Regions from separate parts of the Providencia rettgeri genome, predicted to be linked through region 3. Evidence: predicted binding sites of a transcription regulator. Region 3 holds the regulator's gene; each other region holds the start of a gene.

What was found. Region 3 encodes LexA, which represses DNA repair genes until DNA is damaged. Its sites were predicted from a motif close to TNCTGTATGTACATACAGNA; they were not measured.
Region 1: the regulator LexA is predicted to act here: its motif matches at 842-861, upstream of uvrB (excinuclease ABC subunit UvrB).
Region 2: the regulator LexA is predicted to act here: its motif matches at 735-754, upstream of AB6N04_RS08680 (metal-dependent hydrolase).

Annotation. Positions count from the first base shown of each region.
Region 1 is NZ_CP163512.1:2,419,025-2,421,306, forward strand. It holds gene uvrB (excinuclease ABC subunit UvrB) at 1-807, opposite strand, end outside; gene bioD (dethiobiotin synthase) at 1,438-2,112, opposite strand; gene bioC (malonyl-ACP O-methyltransferase BioC) at 2,105-2,282, opposite strand, start outside.
Region 2 is NZ_CP163512.1:1,907,723-1,910,004, forward strand. It holds gene hxpB (hexitol phosphatase HxpB) at 1-577, shown strand, start outside; gene AB6N04_RS08680 (metal-dependent hydrolase) at 770-1,345, shown strand; gene AB6N04_RS08685 (L-cystine transporter) at 1,526-2,282, shown strand, end outside.
Region 3 is NZ_CP163512.1:4,066,172-4,068,453, forward strand. It holds gene AB6N04_RS18610 (diacylglycerol kinase) at 1-359, shown strand, start outside; gene lexA (transcriptional repressor LexA) at 495-1,112, shown strand; gene zur (zinc uptake transcriptional repressor Zur) at 1,307-1,822, opposite strand.

The sequences.
Region 1 (2,282 bases), 1.6 Mb from region 3:
ATCTGCCAGTTCCTCTTTTATCTTCTCCATGGCTTCCAAAATACGTTCTCTTGGTGTGACGTAATGGGTTTTTGGGTAAACCGTAAAGCGAGGTATTCGGTGTTGGATTTGACCTGTGAGAGGATCAAAAAGAGAAAGGCGCTCAACTTCCTCGTCGAATAGCTCCACTCTTAATGCGTATTCATCCGATTCAGCAGGGAAAATATCAATCACCTCCCCGCGGACACGGAATGTTCCGCGGGTAAATGCTTGGTCATTGCGGCTATATTGTAGGTCAGCTAAGCGCCTTAAAATAGAGCGCTGGTCAATGATCATGCCATCGGTGAGGTGCAACATCATTTTTAAGTAGCTGTCTGGGTCACCTAAACCGTATATAGCCGAGACAGAAGCCACGACAATGACGTCTCGGCGTTCAAGTAAGGCCTTAGTTGCCGATAAACGCATTTGCTCAATATGCTCGTTTACAGAGGCATCTTTCTCAATAAATGTATCTGAGCTTGGTACGTAAGCTTCAGGTTGATAATAATCATAATAAGATACGAAGTATTCCACTGCGTTATCTGGGAAAAAAGCTTTCATTTCGCTGTAAAGCTGCGCCGCCAAGGTCTTGTTATGCGCGATTAACATGGTCGGGCGGTTTTCTTTCGCGATAACATTGGCAATAGTGAAGGTTTTCCCTGACCCCGTAACCCCGAGTAACGTTTGATGAGCCAAACCGTCTTGCAACCCTTCGCATAGTTTACGAATGGCTTCTGGTTGGTCCCCCCCGGGTTGAAAATCAGAATACAGCTTAAAATCCTTACTCATATTACCGCCTTATCATTTATCTCTTTTGCTATAATACTGGATAAAAAAACAGCTTCAAGTCCTGAGTTTACTATTTTGCTATTCGAGGTTCCAATTAGTTTATAAAAATGTTATCCCCAAAAAATTACTTGACCTTTAGAAAACTTTATATTTTATGCTTTTGGTTTTTATTGCTCTATCGCAAATGCAAATTGAAGTCTTGATTTTATTTAACTAATTGTATTTAAACAAAATTAATTTAAAGTCCAGAATCACATCAAATAAAGGCAAAGCCGCTTACCGCCTAGCATAGAAGTTGTTTTATAACGTTAATACACAAGGTTATCCACAGAAATAGTGGATAACTCTTGAAGCCCTTAGGGCTCATGCTTTCTCGCCATAGGCAAAATTTGTTAGACGTAAACTAAATGACAAAATAATGGCAGTTATATGAAAAAATTTTTACGTAGTATCTGTTAGAAAAAAGGGATTTTATCTTTTTTAATAGGATCAAGAGGCAATTTTTAGGGGAAAACTTGACAAAAAAACAGTTGCGAACATTAAACAAGATCAACATGACATTTAACAATTGATCGTTTTATTTAAGAAGAGTAATGGGCTTTAACAACGGTGTTAAGCCCTTTATTGACCTCACAATAAGTTAAGATCTAAATATCGCCCTAACGTGGATAGATCAAGTTGGGGCTGATAAGGCAAGATCCCCAAGCAAGGGGAACTGATCATACGTTTAAGTGTCGAAAGATACTCCCTTTGATAAGGTCCTGGAGCTTCAACTTCGTTGGCAATCCAACCAACAACGGATAAGCCCGCGGTCTTGATAGCCTCTAAGGTTAACAATGCGTGATTAATACAACCTAATTTTACACCGACCACCAAAATCACAGGGAGCTGCTGTTCAATCACCCAATCTGCATACGTTTTTTCGCTGGATAATGGAGTGTACCATCCACCAGCCCCTTCGACTAAAACCCAATCTGCTTGTTTTTGAATATATATTAAACCTTGATTAATAACCGAAAAATCAATTGGAAGCCCCATTTTTTCGCTAATAATATGCGGTGAGGTCGGTGCTTCAAATACGATGGGATTTATCACTGAATAAGGTCGTTTTACACGGCTATTGGCTTGCAAAAGCAAGGCATCACTGTTACGTAAACCTTCTGGGGTCTGCTCGCTACCGGAAGCGACAGGTTTATAACCGATAGTATTAAATCCTTGTAAATTAGCGGCTTGCAATAAGGCACAACTCGCTACTGTTTTTCCTACTTCCGTATCTGTTCCTGTCACAAAATAGGTTTTAGTCACGGTAAATTACTCCAAATACTGTTTGATAGGTTAACGAGAGCCCTTGTTGCGTTCTTGGATACACTGATGCTAAGTGTTGAAGACGTTTGCGAGTCATCAAGCCTGTTTGACGCCCTGCGGTTAAGTGAGTTGCCCCAATTCCTTTTAGTGAATTTAACAAGCTAATTAAA
Region 2 (2,282 bases), 2.2 Mb from region 3:
TGAGGTTTTTTCACAGTTGGGCGTTGACCTCGCGATCGCTGACACACTGCCTGATACTTTGGGTTTACGTATTGACCATGTGGTTGAACTTTGGTACCAAGCTTCGCCGTGGCATGGATGCAGCCAACAAGAAGCGAAACAACGGATCATTGACCGCGTTGTGGGCTTAGTTGAAGAAACCCGCCCTATTTTACCGGGCGTTCAACACGCAATGGAACTTTGTCGTTCAATGGACTTAAAAATCGCACTGGCATCGGCTTCTCCCCTGTACATGCTTGAGAAAGTACTAAATTTGCTGGATATTCGCGGCTATTTCTCTGCCGTCATTTCTGCCGCTGATTTACCCTTAAGTAAGCCGCATCCTGAAGTTTATCTAAAAGCGGCTTGTGCATTATCAACTCAGCCTATTCACTGCGTATCTTTAGAAGATTCATTTAATGGTATGATTTCAGCAAAAGCCGCCAGAATGCGCTCGATTGTTGTGCCTGATAGCAAACATTTTAATGACCCGCGCTTCGGTTTAGCCGATATTAAATTACGCTCTTTAAATGAATTAGAAGCAAAACATTTACGCTAGTTATCGCTAAATGTGTCATCTGTATTTTCCCCTATCTGACTTAGGTAGGGGAACTACCCCAAAAATATAAAATCCTTTCCTTATTTGCTAATAAATAAGAGTTTTTTTACCTTCCCCCCTCTATCATATTATTTTCAAACACTTTATACTGCCAATTAACTGTATAGATAAACAGATGGTATTTTATCCACCATGACCGCTGAAGGGCATCTGCTTTTTTCCGTCGCCTCTTTGATAATGGCCCATAAACTCCAAGTTACCCCTGAGCTTGCTCAAGGTGATTGGCTGCACTTGGTGCCTGGCGCGTTGTTAGGTGCTTTATTGCCTGATATTGATCATCCGTCTTCGTTGCCCGGTCGGCTGCTACGCATTTTTTCGCTGCCTATTTCTAAGTTATGTGGTCATCGCGGTTTTACCCATAGTTTACTCGCATGGTTACTATTAATGCTGTCATGTTATCAGTGGATACCCCCGCAATGGTCAATTCCGACTGATCTTATTCAGGCGTTTTTATTGGGTTATTTAAGCCATTTAATCGCGGATATGCTAACACCATCCGGTGTGCCTTTTTTATGGCCATTACCTCAACGTTTCTGTTTTCCGGTTATTCGTGGGAAAAATAGCAAACGTGGTGAACGTTTTATTGCGGTCGTTTTGACGGTTTGTGCCTGTCTGTTACCTACCGGGTATCAATTTGATTTTTATACCCAAATAGAAATCACAATAAAATATATTAAAAATCAGCTAGATACACACTTCCCTACATAATCTTCAGTTTTGTAATATAATGTAAGTATGAATAGCACTATCTTATTACTATTTGATATAAGAAATGTGTTTTTTCTATTGATACCATATAACCAGTTGTTAGAAACAGCTAAATCCTTATAACCAATAAGGATTAAAGGGCTAGTTACATACCATATAAAAAACAATTTGGAGTTCGGAATGAATATTCCTCTAATTATTAATGTGCTCGTTTTTGTAGCACTGCTGATACTGTTAGCAAAACTGGGAACGAAAGGCTGGAGCCTGTCAAAAAAAGTGTTAGTCGGTCTAGTCTTCGGTGTCGCTTATGGTGTCGTGCTGCACTTGGTTTATGGTAGTGGTCACCAGACAGTAAAAGACTCCATTCTGTGGTTTAACATTGTTGGTAATGGTTATGTGCAGCTATTACAAATGGTGATCATGCCATTAGTTTTCGCCTCCATTTTAAGTGCGGTTGCAAGACTGCATAAAGCCTCTTCACTCGGTAAAATTAGTTTCTTAACAATTGGCACATTACTGTTAACGACCGCAATTGCCGCTTTAGTCGGTATTTTAATTGCCAACTTATTTGGTCTGACCGCCGAAGGTCTCGTACAAGGTCAGTCGGAAACCGCGCGCTTAAATGCCATCGAAACCAACTACATTGGTAAAGTTTCTGACTTAACCGTGCCACAATTGATCTTATCGTTTATTCCTAAGAATCCATTTGCCGATTTAACGGGAGCAAACCCAACATCAATCATTAGTGTTGTTATTTTTGCCGCTTTCTTAGGAGTAGCTGCATTACAACTGTTTAAAGATGATAAAGAGCGCGGCGAAAAAGCATTAGCCGCAATTGATGTTATGCAAGCTTGGGCTATGAAATTAGTTCGGTTGGTAATGCGTTTAACGCCTTATGGCGTCATGGCGCTAATGATCAAAGTGGTCGCAAGCTCTA
Region 3 (2,282 bases):
AGGGCTTTACCCGTGTGATTAAAGCAGCGGGATACTCCCTTAAAGGGCTAAAAGCGGCTTGGGTAAATGAAGCGGCATTTCGTCAAGAATCCGTTGCTGCTGTGATTGCGATTATTATCGCATTTTTCTTAGATATCAGTTATGTGGATAGGATATTACTGATCAGTTCAGTGGTGCTGGTGGCTATCGTTGAGTTATTAAATAGCGCTATCGAAGCCGTTGTTGACCGCATTGGCAGTGAATATCATGAACTTTCAGGACGTGCGAAAGATATTGGCTCTGCCGCTGTGTTTGTCAGTATTGGTTTGGCACTATTTATTTGGCTATTGGTTTTATGGCAGCGTTATTTTGCTGGCTAGTTAATAAAGGTTGTTTAGAGCTGAGAAAAAAGTCAATTGATAACAAATACCTAAATTCAGCAATTTAACTGTTCCAAATCTTCATTTACCTGTATATACTCACAGTCTGACTGTATAAACAAACAGGGGAACGGAATGAAAGCACTGACAGCTCGACAACAGCAGGTTTATGATCTGGTGCGTGAACACATTTCGCAAACGGGTATGCCTCCTACACGTGCTGAAATAGCAACAAGCCTTGGTTTTCGTTCGCCTAATGCGGCAGAAGAACATTTAAAAGCCCTGGCTCGCAAGGGTGTAATTGAAATTGTTTCTGGGGCATCACGGGGTATCCGCTTGCTTCTTGAAGAAGAAGCTGACGATCAAGGGTTGCCTTTGATTGGGCGTGTTGCCGCTGGCGAACCTTTATTAGCGCAAGAACATATTGAAAGTCACTACCAAGTGGATCCTGAACTTTTCAGGCCTCATGCGGACTTTTTATTACGTGTGAATGGTATGTCGATGAAAGACATCGGTATTATGGATGGTGACCTATTAGCGGTTCATAAAACACAAAGTGCGCACAATGGCCAAGTGATTGTTGCGCGCATTGATGATGAAGTAACTGTGAAACGTTTTAGGCAGCAAGGTAACCGTGTTGAGTTAATTGCTGAGAATCCTGACTTTGCGCCGATTATTGTCGATTTACGCGAACAAAGCTTCACTATTGAAGGTTTAGCAGTAGGTGTGATCCGCAATAGTGACTGGTATTAATTCTTAGGTTATCAAACGAGTTGCGTATGGTAGCTTGTTAGATGGCTCACTGATTGCCGGCAGATTTCAAATTGATGTGTAGAGATCTGCCTGCTTTATTTGCTTCCTTTCTTATCTATCCTTTCTTTATATCTCTCTTTGAACATTCGTTTCTTATATATAAGCAACGTGGTGAATTTTACTACGTCCAATTGCTACTTTTTCTTTGCAACGATGGGTTGTGCATGATCATGACTGCAATGTGCGTGATCTTGGCAGCTATCAATTTCATCACAGCTTTTACATAGACCATGGTTTTCAACCACAGTATGGCGCAATCGGAACTGGTTGGTTTCCGCAAGGCTGATAATAGCGGCTTCTATTGTTGCGCAATCACTTTCTGTCACACTGCCGCAGTGATCACAGATAAGCATGACAGAAATATGGCTAGGGTTATCAAAATGGTGGCATACGACGTAGCTATTGGTTGACTCTATTTTATGAATAAAGCCTTGCTCCATTAAAAACTCAAGCCCACGGTATACGGTAGGGGGCTTTGCTTGCGGCTCAACTTCGCGCAGCAAGTCTAATAAGTCATAAGCACTGATTGCCCCGTGTTGCTTGGCAATTAAGCGTAATACAGTTTCCCGTTGGGGAGTCAGCCTAACACCTCTTGATTGGCAGATACGTTCTGCCATCACCAGTATCTTATCTTCACTCATTTTTTTCATTTACTCACCCTAACTTCGCAACACGCAACAATTTATTGCTCATAAGTTTATCATAACTTTTGTATCGAAAGCGCAATGGAGTTCAAGGCTGTAGAAAATAACTAAGTAAGTATATTGTTTATATAATTTGCTATTTAAAAATAATTATAAGCAAACGATTATCTTAAAATAACCTAGGGTGAAACGAATGTAGCAGATAAATAATGCGCTGCTAATTGAAACAATAAGCATCATTTTTTTTTAACGTAAACCATACTAAATATATGGTTTTTAGGTGTTATTTAACGTAAATTTCAATTAAGACTTATCTGATGCTTATTTTGCAGTATGAGATAAAAATCTGCACTTAACCTAATCCCATTTAGATTTTTGATAAAAACGGCTTTTATATGGTTTGTTTAGCTGATTATTCCTTATTTTTTGGTATAAAATATATTGGTACTGATTTACATAACTACTT